3 regions of the Rhizobium sp. UGM030330-04 genome follow, and region 1 is predicted to be linked to each of the others. Evidence: predicted binding sites of a transcription regulator. Region 1 holds the regulator's gene; each other region holds the start of a gene.
What was found. The regulator LexA, encoded in region 1, represses DNA repair genes until DNA is damaged. The targets are predictions, from matches to a motif close to TGTTCNNNNTGTGTTCNG.
Positions count from the first base shown of each region.

Region 2: a site for LexA is predicted at 1,586-1,603, ahead of N434_RS03080 (putative DNA modification/repair radical SAM protein). Genes of this name have one in related genera too.
Region 3: a site for LexA is predicted at 1,996-2,013, ahead of N434_RS09110 (energy-coupling factor ABC transporter ATP-binding protein). Genes of this name have one in related genera too.

Region 1 is NZ_QKML01000012.1:80,528-84,687, forward strand. It holds gene kdsA (3-deoxy-8-phosphooctulonate synthase) at 1-798, opposite strand, end outside; gene N434_RS18440 (VOC family protein) at 798-1,679, opposite strand; gene lexA (transcriptional repressor LexA) at 1,892-2,614, shown strand; gene N434_RS18450 (glutathione S-transferase family protein) at 3,036-3,713, shown strand; gene N434_RS18455 (ComEC/Rec2 family competence protein) at 3,733-4,160, opposite strand, start outside.
Region 2 is NZ_QKML01000002.1:30,913-35,072, forward strand. It holds gene N434_RS03075 (UdgX family uracil-DNA binding protein) at 1-351, opposite strand, end outside; gene N434_RS03080 (putative DNA modification/repair radical SAM protein) at 348-1,580, opposite strand; gene greA (transcription elongation factor GreA) at 1,802-2,278, shown strand; gene N434_RS03090 (glycosyltransferase family 4 protein) at 2,365-3,420, shown strand; gene N434_RS03095 (Lrp/AsnC family transcriptional regulator) at 3,442-3,909, opposite strand.
Region 3 is NZ_QKML01000005.1:71,299-75,458, forward strand. It holds gene N434_RS09095 (histone deacetylase family protein) at 1-33, opposite strand, end outside; gene N434_RS09100 (biotin transporter BioY) at 59-622, opposite strand; gene N434_RS09105 (CbiQ family ECF transporter T component) at 654-1,259, opposite strand; gene N434_RS09110 (energy-coupling factor ABC transporter ATP-binding protein) at 1,256-1,936, opposite strand; gene N434_RS09115 (winged helix-turn-helix domain-containing protein) at 2,050-3,246, shown strand; gene ribB (3,4-dihydroxy-2-butanone-4-phosphate synthase) at 3,489-4,160, opposite strand, start outside.

The DNA.
Region 1 (4,160 bases):
CGGCATGTCCTTCAGGTGAACCATGTTGGGACCGTCGGAAGGCGCATTGTCCGGGTCCTCATGGGTCTCGATGAAGAGGCCGGCCACGCCGACGGCCACGGCCGCGCGCGCCAGCGTCTCGACGAATTCGCGCTGGCCACCGGTGGAACCGCCCTGCCCGCCCGGCTGCTGCACGGAATGGGTGGCGTCGAAGACAACGGGCGCACCCAGCGAGGCCATGATCGGCAGCGAGCGCATGTCGGAGACCAGCGTATTATAACCGAAGGAGGCGCCGCGCTCGCACAGAAGCACATTCGGATTACCGCTGTCGTTCAGCTTGGCCAGAACATTCTTCATGTCCCAGGGGGCCAGAAACTGACCCTTCTTGACATTGATGACGCGGCCGGTTTTCGCGGCGGCAACGAGAAGATCGGTCTGACGGCTGAGAAAGGCCGGGATCTGCAGCACATCCACCACTTCGGAAACGATGGCGCATTGCTCTTCGGTGTGAATGTCGGTCAGGACAGGAAAACCGAACTCCTTCTTGAGATCGGCGAAGACCTGCATGGCGTTCTCAAGGCCGATGCCGCGCTTGCCGGAAAGCGAGGTACGGTTCGCCTTGTCGAAGGAGGATTTATAGACAAGCCCGATTCCAAGTTTGTCACAAAGCTCCTTCAGGACGCCGGCGATCATGAATGCATGTTCGCGGCTTTCCATCTGGCACGGGCCGGCAATCAGCGAAAAGCGCTCGCTGTTGGAGAAAGAAACTTTGCTGGCGCCGTCGCCGGCGGTGACTTTGAGATTGTTCGTAACGCTCATTATTTTTCCTCGAAGGCGAAGGCAACGCCCTGGCCGGGTGCTGCGGGCACCACCAGACGGCCGCCCGTTTCCATGCAGAACACGCCATTAGCAGCAAGCGCCGCCGCTGTCACGGCAAGATCGCCGACGGAAAGGACGATGCCCGCGCCGCGCAGTCCAGCATCACCCTGCCCGGCAACATTCAGCGCATATCCATTGAAGACTGGCTTCTCAGTCAATCTTATGCACGCATTGCCGGTTGCGAAAACCACATCACCGTCCGGTGATATTTTGCCGCCGCAGCCAAAAACCGTCTCTATCAGGCGTGCGGCATTCGGATCATCACCGACAAACAAGACGATCTCGCTGAGACCGGACACACCATTGGCATGGCGCTCCAGCGCCGAGCGGTCGCCCGGCAAGGCCTGCAGCCGCTGGCAGCTGAACAGGAAGAAATCCTCAGCGGAACCGCTCGCAGCAAAAGCCAGCCGGAAGGCTGCCTCGCTCTGCGAACCGTCCGGCATTTTGACCGGACGCGAAAATTCAAAGACATTACCGGCCGTCAGGCCGGAGGCCACGAATCGGTCGTGATCCCCAAGGGCGTCTTCGGTTGCAGCGACGAGAGCGGAAAAACCCTCCCCTCCGACGTGTTTCCGAAAGGCATGATCCCGCCCGGTGAAGACATCTCCTCTGCCAATCGAGGCGTTATATTTAGCCGGGTCAGCAATTGCGAGCGGCTCCAGATAGGTGCCGTCGGAGAAAAAAACACAGGCATTGTGTGTGCCGAACGGATGGAGAGCCGCCGGCGCGACCGTAAACCCAAGGTTTGCAAGGCGATTGGCGGCGACGTCGAGACGCTCGACGGGCAGTACGAGATGGTCGACGCGATAGGGTTTCGTCATTTTCCTGCTTCCTGCTGTCGGGTCCGGCAAGGCGACACCGGAACAGTCCCAGCGGCAGAAAAGCACAATTGCGTGCTTTCAGGCAAATCATCAAAACAACAGATGGCAGCTTCACGAAATTTTAGGGGATTGCGGAACACATATGGAACATATAGTGTTCGTTCTGTATTTGTTTCGCGATCTCCACTACGATTCTCAAGGGTGTTTTCCTCATGCTCACGCGCAAACAGCAGGAATTGCTTCTCTTCATTCATGAACGAATGAAAGAGTCCGGCGTGCCGCCCTCCTTCGATGAAATGAAGGACGCACTCGATCTTGCCTCCAAATCCGGCATCCACCGGCTGATCACCGCCCTCGAAGAGCGCGGATTCATTCGCCGGCTACCGAATAGGGCGCGAGCGCTGGAAGTGATCAAGTTGCCTGAGGCCTATACGCCGGGTGCGCGGCCGCAGCGCGGCTTTTCACCGAGCGTCATCGAAGGCAGTCTCGGCAAGCCAAAAGCGCCGGAACCGGCCCCTGCCCCCAAGGCGCCCGCCAACGATCTCGGCGGCGCCGTTACCGTGCCGGTCATGGGCCGTATTGCCGCCGGCGTTCCGATTTCCGCCATCCAGAACAATACCCATGATGTGGCCGTACCGGTGGACATGCTGGGCTCGGGCGAACATTACGCTCTCGAGGTCAAGGGCGATTCGATGATCGAGGCCGGCATTTTCGATGGTGACACCGTCATCATCCGCAATGGCAATACCGCCAGCCCCGGCGATATTGTCGTGGCGCTGGTGGATGACGAGGAAGCGACGCTGAAGCGCTTCCGCCGCAAGGGCGCCTCCATCGCGCTGGAAGCGGCCAATCCTGCCTATGAGACCCGCATATTCGGGCCGGACCGGGTGAAAATTCAGGGCAAACTGGTCGGACTGATCCGCCGTTACCATTGATCCGTACAGGCCGCCATCTTCTCGGGGCGAACATCGCCCTGGTGAAGAGACATCCATTGAGGATGGCGGCAATTTCGCTCGTTGGCTGACTATGCGGAAACCGGGCTGACACATTCATCCCGGGAGCAGTTTCATTCCGTACCGCTGAGCATCGGTTGCGGTCTTCATATGATATTGCGGCTTCGATTTTAGCCCGGCCTGTTGCGTTCCGTGCGTCATCCGCATGGAATTTCGGTAACGCTGCGAGGTATCCGGCCTGCGTGATGGGCTTGACGCCCATCCGTCACTTGAATGCTGACATTGATCGTTGAGCAGCCCGCCGCCACTCATCAAAGGCGTTTATGGGTGCCATGGATTATTTTCGATATTCCGCAGCGCTCCGACAGGTATAGAAATGCGCGTCATATCCGGGAGACAAGCCATGTATGATCTTTATATCGCCAACAAGAACTATTCCTCATGGTCGCTGCGGCCGTGGGTCCTGATGCGCACGCTCGGTATCGCCTTCGATGAGAAACTCGTTCCGTTCGGCGAAGGCGTCGCCTTTTCCAACTTTTCGCCGACGGGCAAGGTGCCCTGCCTTGTCGACGAGGGAGTGACGATATGGGAATCGCTGTCGATCGCCGAATATCTGGCGGAAAGACATCAGGGTATCTGGGCGAGCGACAAGCAGGCCCGGGCATGGTCGCGTTCGGCTGCGAGCGAAATGCATGCCGGCTTTTCCTCGCTGCGCAATCTCTATCCGATGTCGGTCGGCATTCGGGTCAAGCCGAAAGGCGGCGATGCCGGGCTTGCGGCCGATATCAAGCGCATCGATACGCTGTGGAGCGAAGGGCTGACAAAATTCGGCGGCCCCTACCTTGCCGGTCAGAAATTCACGGCGGTGGACGCTTTCTTTTGCCCTGTCGCATTCCGTTTCCAGACCTACGGTGCCGATCTTTCACCGGGCGCGAAAACCTATTGCGACCGGCTGCTCGCCCTGCCCGCCATGCGCGAATGGTATGAGGCCGGATTGAAGGAAATCTGGCGCGATACGGCGCATGAAGAGGAGATCGGCGGTATTGGCGAGTTGACTGCCGATCTTCGCCTGAAGGCCTGAGGACCTGTGCTGGCGATGGTCACTGCGACGTCGCCAGCAACTGCCGGACCTTTTCGGGTACATCGTGCTCGAAACGGCCGCTCTTCCAGTCATAATAGCGGTGTTCGCTCCACGGCCTGTCCGCCCCTGCGATGGCTGCGCGCAGCCTTCCGACCACCGCGGACTGCTCGCTGCCCGCAAAGTTCATTTCCACCGAACCGATACGCCGCAGAATATCACGGTTGAGCAGCAACGCTCCCGAGCGGCACTGCGAAAACGAGGTTCTGCGGGAAACAACGACTATATCGGCGATGTCGCAGGCTTTTCCGGCAAACCGGCCGTCCTCAAGAACGACGATCCATTCGCCGCTGCCCGCCCGCGCCACGCACCATATGCCTCTCATGCAGGTGAAGACACCCGGCTCGGCATCTTTCAGGGCCGCCGTCATCTGCCGTGCAACGGTGCTCA
Region 2 (4,160 bases), on a different contig from region 1:
GAGCAGTCGCGCCTGCGAAACATCCGCATCGGACTTGAACTGCAGCAGGGCGCGATCCTGTCCCAGCCGCCACAACAGCCGGTAAAGCAGCGCGAAACGACCCCGATCACCGTGGCAGATCACAGCCTGCGCCAGTGCCACGAAAGAGGCGGGAACAGAAACCCGGGCAGCATCCGCATCCGCAGCCGCCACCGGCAAGGGCTCGCCGGTACAATCCAGAAGTCCGGCCCCGTCATCGCGCAACCGCCAGTCAATTGCCTCGGGCGGTATGCTGGCGGCAAGCGCCGCGCGCGCGGCATCGCGCCACTCGCCGAAATCACCCCGCCCTTCGAGAACCGGGCCATATGTCACAACAGTGACAATTGTTCGGGCTGCGGCGCAAACATCGCCCGCAGATCCGGCCGTTCGGTCAGCTTGCCGGGTGTCCAGCCCTCCGCCACGATAAAGGCTTTCACCTTCTTGAGGGACACGCCGAAGCGGGCAATATCCTCCAGCCGCAACCGGCGGAAGCGTCGCGACGACAGGATGGAGGCGACCGTCTTCGTACCGAAACCCGGCACGCGCAGCAGCATCTCCCGATCCGCCACGTTGACATCCACCGGGAAACGCTCGCGATGTTTCAGCGCCCAGGCAAGCTTCGGATCGATATCGAGATCGAGCATGCCATCACCGCCAGTCGCGGTTATCTCGCCAATGTCGAAACCGTAAAAACGATAAAGCCAGTCGGCCTGATAAAGCCTGTGCTCACGCATCAGGGGCGGCTTGATCAGCGGCAGGTTCTTTGAGGAATCCGGAATGGGGCTGAAGGCCGAATAATAGACGCGCCGCAAACCGTAACTGCCATAAAGCCGGGCGCTGGTGGAGAGAATGGTGCTGTCATCAGCACCGTCCGCGCCGACGATCATCTGCGTGCTCTGCCCGGCGGGCGCGAAGCGCTTGGTCCGGCGCGTGCGTACCGTCGGCTCCCCCGCCTCCTCGATCTTCAGGCGTATATCGGCCATGGAGCGGCGAATATTGGCGGGCTGCTTTTCCGGCGCGAAACGGCCGATGCCGCTATCGGTGGGCAATTCGATATTGATCGACAGCCGGTCCGCGTAAAGCCCCGCCTCCTCTATGAGTTTCGGCGATGCTTCGGGAATGGATTTCAGGTGGATATAGCCCCGAAAACCATGCGTGACACGCAACTCCCGCGCCACACGCACCATCTCTTCCATCGTGTGATCTGAGGAACGGATGATGCCGGAGGACAAAAACAGTCCCTCGATATAGTTGCGCCGGTAAAATTCCAGCGTCAGCCATACCACCTCCTCGGCGGTGAACCGTGCCCTCTCCACATTGCTGGAGGAGCGGTTGATGCAATAGGCGCAATCGTAAATGCAGAAATTGGTGAGCAGGATTTTCAGGAGCGAAATGCAGCGCCCATCCGGCGCATAGGCGTGGCATATGCCCGAGCCCTCCGTGGAGCCCAGCCCGCCTGACGCCGCGGAGTTGCGTTTCACCGTGCCGCTCGACGCACAGGACGCATCGTATTTCGCCGCGTCAGAGAGAATGGCCAGTCGCTGCCTGATTGACTTCTTCATAATAATGTTCACTATATGTTCTATTGAAAAATGTCAATCATATCGCTTAAGCCTATGAATAGACGCGGGAATATGCCCTCCTCAAATTTGCTGGCATTTCGCTGTCGTCTTCTGATATAGTCGGCTCAGTTATGATTTTGGCATGGTTCCGGAGTTCCTCTCCGGAACCTGTTTCTTTTTGTGTCTGCAAGTAAAGCGACCGGAATGCGAAGGATAAAAAAATGGTAGAAAAAGTACCGATGACTCAGGGTGGATTCGTCAAGCTGCAGGAGGAGCTGCGCTGGCGTCAGCAGGAGGAACGCCCCCGTATCATCGAGGCGATTGCCGAGGCGCGCGCCCATGGCGACCTTTCGGAAAACGCCGAGTACCATGCTGCCAAGGAAGCCCAGAGCCACAATGAAGGCCGCATCACCGAACTCGAAGACCTGACCGCGCGCGCGGAAGTCATCGACCTTTCCAAGATGTCGGGCTCGAAGATCAAGTTCGGCGCCACCGTGAAGCTGGTGGACGAGGACAGCGACGAGGAAAAGACCTATCAGATCGTCGGCGACCAGGAAGCCGATGTGAAGGCTGGCCGCATTTCCATTTCCTCACCCATCGCCCGTGCCCTGATCGGCAAGGAAGTCGGTGACAGCATCGAAGTCAACGCCCCGGGCGGTGCCAAGGGCTACGAAATCCTCGCGGTACAGTGGGGCTGATGAGCCTCGCGCAATGCGCCCCTCGCGGGCGCATTGCTTTTTGACGTATCAAACCGCCAAACCAGCTGCAGAGACGGAAGCCCATCTTGTCCCACGTCAGTCTGAAAGATGTGCAGGTGCTTGCACCGAACTTCAAGCGCAGGCTCTCCGGCGTCACCTCCACCATCGTTCAGCTCATCCCCGTGCAGAACCGGCTGGGACAGAAGGTAGCCGTTATCGGCCCCGGCCTGCCGCCGCATCTGCCACATGTGCGCTTTCGCGATCTGTGGCATCTGTGGCAAAACGGCCCGCTCGGCGGCCCGCGCATCTGGCACGCCCGCCGCAATCTGGAAATGTTGCCGGGCATTTTCATGCGCGATGTGCTGCGCATGAAGGTGAAGCTGCTGTTCACCTCGGCGGCACAGAGGCGACATTCCGCCTATACCCGATTTCTGATTTCGAAGATGGATGCCGTGGTTGCGACCAGCACCCGCTCCGGCTCGTTTCTGGAAGTGCCCCATGGCGTCGTCATGCATGGCGTCGATACCGACCTGTTTCACCCGGCAACCGGCCCGGAAGACACGATCGCGGCCACAGGACTGCCGGGACAATATCTGATCGGCTGCTTCGGGCGGGTGCGCCACCAGAAGGGCACCGATCTCTTCGTGCGCGCCATGATCGAACTTCTGCCCCACCACCCGCAATGGACGGCCGTGGTTTCCGGCCGTGTGACGGCGGAACACAAGGCCTTTGGTGACGCGCTCAAGGCCGATGTCGCCGCCGCCGGCCTTTCCGACCGCATCGTGTTTCAGGGCGAAGTCGATGACATCAAGCCCTGGTACCGGCGGCTGACGCTTTATGTCGCGCCGTCGCGCAATGAGGGTTTCGGTTTGACGCCGCTTGAGGCCATGGCGTCGGAAACCGCCGTCGTCGCCAGCACTGCCGGCGCTTACGAGGAAATGATCGTCAAGGGTGAGACCGGTGCGGTTGTTGAAGCGGGTGACTATGCGTCGCTGAAAGATGCGATAGAGACCTATCTGGCCGACCCGGCTCTGGCGTTGAACCATGCCCGTGCCGGACTTGCGCACGTGCGCACCCTATTCCCGCTGGAAAAAGAGGCGACAAGCCTCGGTGCGGTCTATGACGCGCTACGGCGCGGATAGGGCGCGCAAGGCTGCCGCCGTTCAGATTTCCACCAGACCAACGCGTTTCACCTGACGGATGGTGAGCATGGTGCGCACCGTATCGACATTCTCATCCGCCGTCAGAACCTCGATGACGAAATCCTGAAATTCGGTCAGGTTTTTCGCCACACAATGCAGCAGGAAATCGCTTTCGCCCGAGACCATCCAGGCCTGACGCACCAGTGACCAGCCGGCGGTCGCCGCCGCAAAGGCCTTCAGGTTGCTGTCCGACTGGCGCTTGAGGCCGACCATGCAGAAGGCGACGAGATCAAAACCCAGCTTCGGCGCGTTCAACATGGCGTGATACCCCTCGATCACACCCGCCTCCTCCAGCTTGCGGACGCGCCTGAGGCAGGGCGGAGCGGAAATACCGACCCTTTCGGCCAGTTCCACATTGGTCATGCGCCCGTCGCGCTGCAATTCGCGCAGGATTTTCAGATCGATGGCATCGAGTTCGACGCTGGTCACGGAGAAGTTCCTCGTTAAGCCGTAGAAGTTCCTTGTACTATTCGGCACGGGATTCGCAACAATATGCCGCCAGCGGGTCACAAAATTGCGCGCGCATCCACAACTGCCTTGTTGGTAACGCAAGGCTGCCCTTGAATAAAGGCACTAGACAACCTTAAATACCTGCCAACGAAGGGGTTGTGGCCCGTCCGCCGTCCTGCGGCTGGAAGGCCCCCGACCAAGAGACCCCGCTATTGAGAAGGAATGTTTCC
Region 3 (4,160 bases), on a different contig from region 1:
GAAGATCGGGTGTTCGTATAAACGCGTCGCCATGCTTTTCCTCCCGAAGAAAGTTTGCTCAGGCGCGTTGCGGCAGAAGCGGATAACCCGCCATCACGGCACGGCCGGCCAGTGCGGCAAGCACGGCCTTCAGCGCATCGCCGGGAATGAAGGCGAGCGAACCCATGAAGGCCTTCTCGAAACCAAGCCCGACAACCAGCGCCAGATAGGTGATGCCGAAAGCATAAAGCACGACCACGCCGCCGATGAGGCTGGCGACGAAGAAACCGATGCCCTGTGTGAGAGCGGACTGGCTGCGATTGACGAGTTTTTCCGAGAGCGTGCCGGTGACGAAGACGGCCGCGATCCAGCCGATCAGGAAGCCCGTCGTCGGCGTGGTGAAAATCGAAAGGCCGCCGCGTCCGCCCGACAGGACCGGCAGGCCGATGGCGGCAATCAGGATTGTCAGCAGCACCGCGAGCGTGCCGCGCTTCGCACCCAGCACGACGCCGGCCAGCATGACGCCGAGCGACTGCGCGGTGATCGGCACGGGAATGAAGCCGAGCGTGATCGGCGGCAGAAGCCCAAGTGCGATGATGATGGCGGAAAACAGCGAGATCAGTACAAGGTCGCGGGTCGTCATGGCTCGGAAACTCCGGATGGTTATCTGGCCGTCAGCTTTGGCCTCTGAAACCGCGCGCGTCAATGGCGTCGGCAATGGCATCGGCATCCTTCAACGTCATAATGACGAGTGGCACGATGATCGTCGCCATCCGCACGGGCAGACCGCGCGCCCGGTGTGCGTCACGCACCGCATGATACCGGTTGACGATCTCAGGCACGAACCGCACGACGAGCCCGACCGCAAGCCCGATATCGGCAGCCTTGACCAGCCCCAGCCTTTCGAGAGGGGCGGCGGCAAGCGTGATCTCATCCATGAATTGCGAGATGCTGACGGTGATGGTGACGGCGGTGGCAAGCAGCGCCAGCGCCGTCAGCCGCAAAAGATTGACTGTCGCATCATGGGCCGGGAGCAAAAGATAGCTGAAGGCCGCGACGAGGAAGATGGTCAGCATCACCGGCCGCAGCCGCAGGCCGATCTCCTGCAAGGATAGCCGCGTCTCGCGCAGGATGGCGGCCGCGAGAACCACGGCGCATCCCAGCAACAACAGATCGCGGGTAAGGAACAGCGCGATGCTGAAGACCATCAGCGTCAGGAGCTTGAGGCGCGGCGAGACGCGGTAGAGCCAGCCCGTGCCTTCAACGTGCAGCGATTTCATTGCGCCACCGCCGCGAGATATTGCGCCACGGCCTCTTCAGGCGCGGCGTCCGCAATCAGCGCGCCGCCGTGGAAAACCAGCACACGGTCGAAGCCTTCAAGCAGCGGCAGATCATGGGTAATGACGATGAGCGATTGCGACAGCGCCGCCATGGTCTTTTCCACGACAGCCCGGTTTTTGAGATCAAGCTGGTTGGTCGGTTCGTCGAGAATAAGGATGTGCGGTTCGGTAACCAGAAGCGCGGCCAGCGCCGCAAGTTGCAGCTCCCCGCCGGAAAGCTCGTGCGCGCGTCTCTCCTCAAGATGGGAAATGCCGAGCCGGGCAAGAACGGCCTTCACCCGGGCTTCGGTTTCCGCCCTGCCGAGACCGAGCCGTTTCAGCCCGAAGGCGACATCGTCGCGCACGATCGGCAGGATGATCTGGTTCTGCGGATTCTGGAAGATGAAACCGACCGTCTGCAGCACCGCCTTGGCGTCCGTCACGGTGTCGAGACCGTTCACCGCAACCTTGCCCTCGCTCGGCTTGTTCAGCCCGTTGATCAGCCGCGCAAAGGTGGTCTTGCCGGAACCATTGAGGCCGATCACGCCGATACGCCGTTCCGTCAATGTCAGAGACAGCGGCTGCAGGGCCTGCCGGCCCTCGAAAGCGACACCGGCGGCGTCGAAACGGATTTCCAAGCTTACATCCTCGCGCTCGTTTTCCGGTTCTATACCCCGTCATCAACAGAAGTGAAACAAGGAACAAAAAAAGAACATTGCAATCCTGAAAAAGCCGTCATACCTTCTGCTCCATGGTGATCAAGGTTTCAAACGAAGCGGCAAGACGAATTTTTCTGGCGCGGCAGGGGCTTTCCTCGCCGCCCGGCAAGGCGCTTTCCAAGAGCGACCTGCTGCAGCTGATAACCGATATCGGTTTTGTGCAGGTGGACAGCATCGGCACGGTGGAGCGCGCCCACCATCAGATCATCTTCTCCCGCAACCAGACCTACAGGCGTGATCATCTGACCACGCTTTTGGAAAAGGACCGCGCGCTGTTCGAGCACTGGACACATGACGCTTCCATCGTGCCGACGGAATTTTATCCCTATTGGAAGCATCGTTTCCGCCGCCGCGAGCCGATCATTCAGGAGCGCTGGCGCAAATGGCACGGCGAGGGTTTCGACGCCGCTTTCGGTGAAACGCTGGAGCGCATTGCGGCAACCGGCCCGGTTCTGGCGCGGGAGCTGAAGGAAGAGGGACACCAGTCCGGCGGCTGGTGGAACTGGCATCCGTCCAAGACCGCGCTCGAATATCTCTGGCACACCGGCAAGCTGGCGATTGCCGGCCGGGTGAATTTCCAGAAGGTCTATGACCTTGCCGAACGGGTCATTCCCGGCGAGCATCACGAAACCGAGGTGGAGCATGCGGAATTTGTCGACTGGGCCTGCCGGCAGGCGCTGAAGCGGCTGGGTTTCGCCACCCACGGCGAAATCGCCGCCTTTTTCGATCTCGTCACTCCGCAGGAGGCGAGGGACTGGGTCAAAAGCCATCGCGATGAACTCTGTGAGGTCTCACTTCTTGCAAGTGACGGCGACACTGCCCGCCCGTCCTATGCCTTTGCCGGTTTCACCGCCGACCTGACCGACGTGCCGGAACCCTCATCCCGCGTCCGCGTCCTCAGCCCCTTCGATCCGCTGTTGCGTGACCGCAACCGCACGGAGCGGCTGTTCGGCTTCTATTACCGCATCGAGGTCTTCGTGCCGGAGCCGAAACGGCAATATGGCTATTATGTCTTCCCGCTTCTGGAGGGCGACCGCGTGATCGGTCGCATCGACATGAAGGCGGATCGCAAGCGCGGTACGCTGGATGTTCGGCGCCTGTGGCTGGAACCGGGCGTGCGTGCCTCGGCGGGTAGGCTGGAGAAGCTCGACGCCGAACTGGCGCGGATCGCGAAATTTACGGGGGTGGAGAGCGTGAATTATCTGGAGGGCTGGCGGGAGAACGGATGAAGGTCTTTTCGTGGTACCCGAATGTAGTGGCTAGCCGGCAAACCCGACGTCATCCTCGCCCTTGAGGCGAGGATCCACAAGCCGCGGAAACAATGGCTTCAGTGCTCATGACTCCATGTGTCTGGAGCATCTCAAGCATGTCACGTCGGGAACTGCGGGATGGATCCTCGGCACAAGGCCGAGGATGACGCCGAGCGGACGGAGAGCACACCAACCGAAGTGCTCTCGCACCCCCCCCAAAATCAGCAGATATCCGTCGCCGAAATCTGGATGCCGAAGCCTTCAAGCCCGACATAATGCCGTTCGCGGGTGGTCAGCAGCTTGATGGAGCTGATGCCGAGATCTTTGAGGATCTGCGCGCCGAGACCGATTTCCAGCCATTCGTTTTCGCGCGAACGGGCCTGGGCATGTGCTTCGTCCGGGTCGCGCGCCTTGCGGCGTCCGGCCACCTGGCCGACGCCGACGGAGCCTTCGCGCAGATAGACGATGACACCGCGGCCTTCCTCGGCGATCTTCTGCATATAATGCCGCACCGGCTGGCGGTCGCCGAAAACGTCGTCGGCGACGTTTTCGGGGTGCAGGCGAACGGGAATGTCAATGCCATCGCGGATGTCACCGAAAATCACCGCCATGTGCTGCATCGGATCCCAGGGCAGGGAATAGGTCTGCGCCTTGGCCGGCCCGAAGGGCGTTTCGATGGTGAAGGAGGATTCCATCTCCACCAGCGTTTCCTTGCGCTGGCGATAGGCGATGAGATCGGCGACCGAAACGTGTTTCATGCCGTGTTTGTCGGCAAAATCCAGCACCTGCGGGCCGCGCATCACGCTGCCATCGTCATTCACCAGTTCGCTGATGACGCCGATGGGCGGCAGGCCGGCGAGACGGCAGAGATCGACCGCCGCTTCGGTATGGCC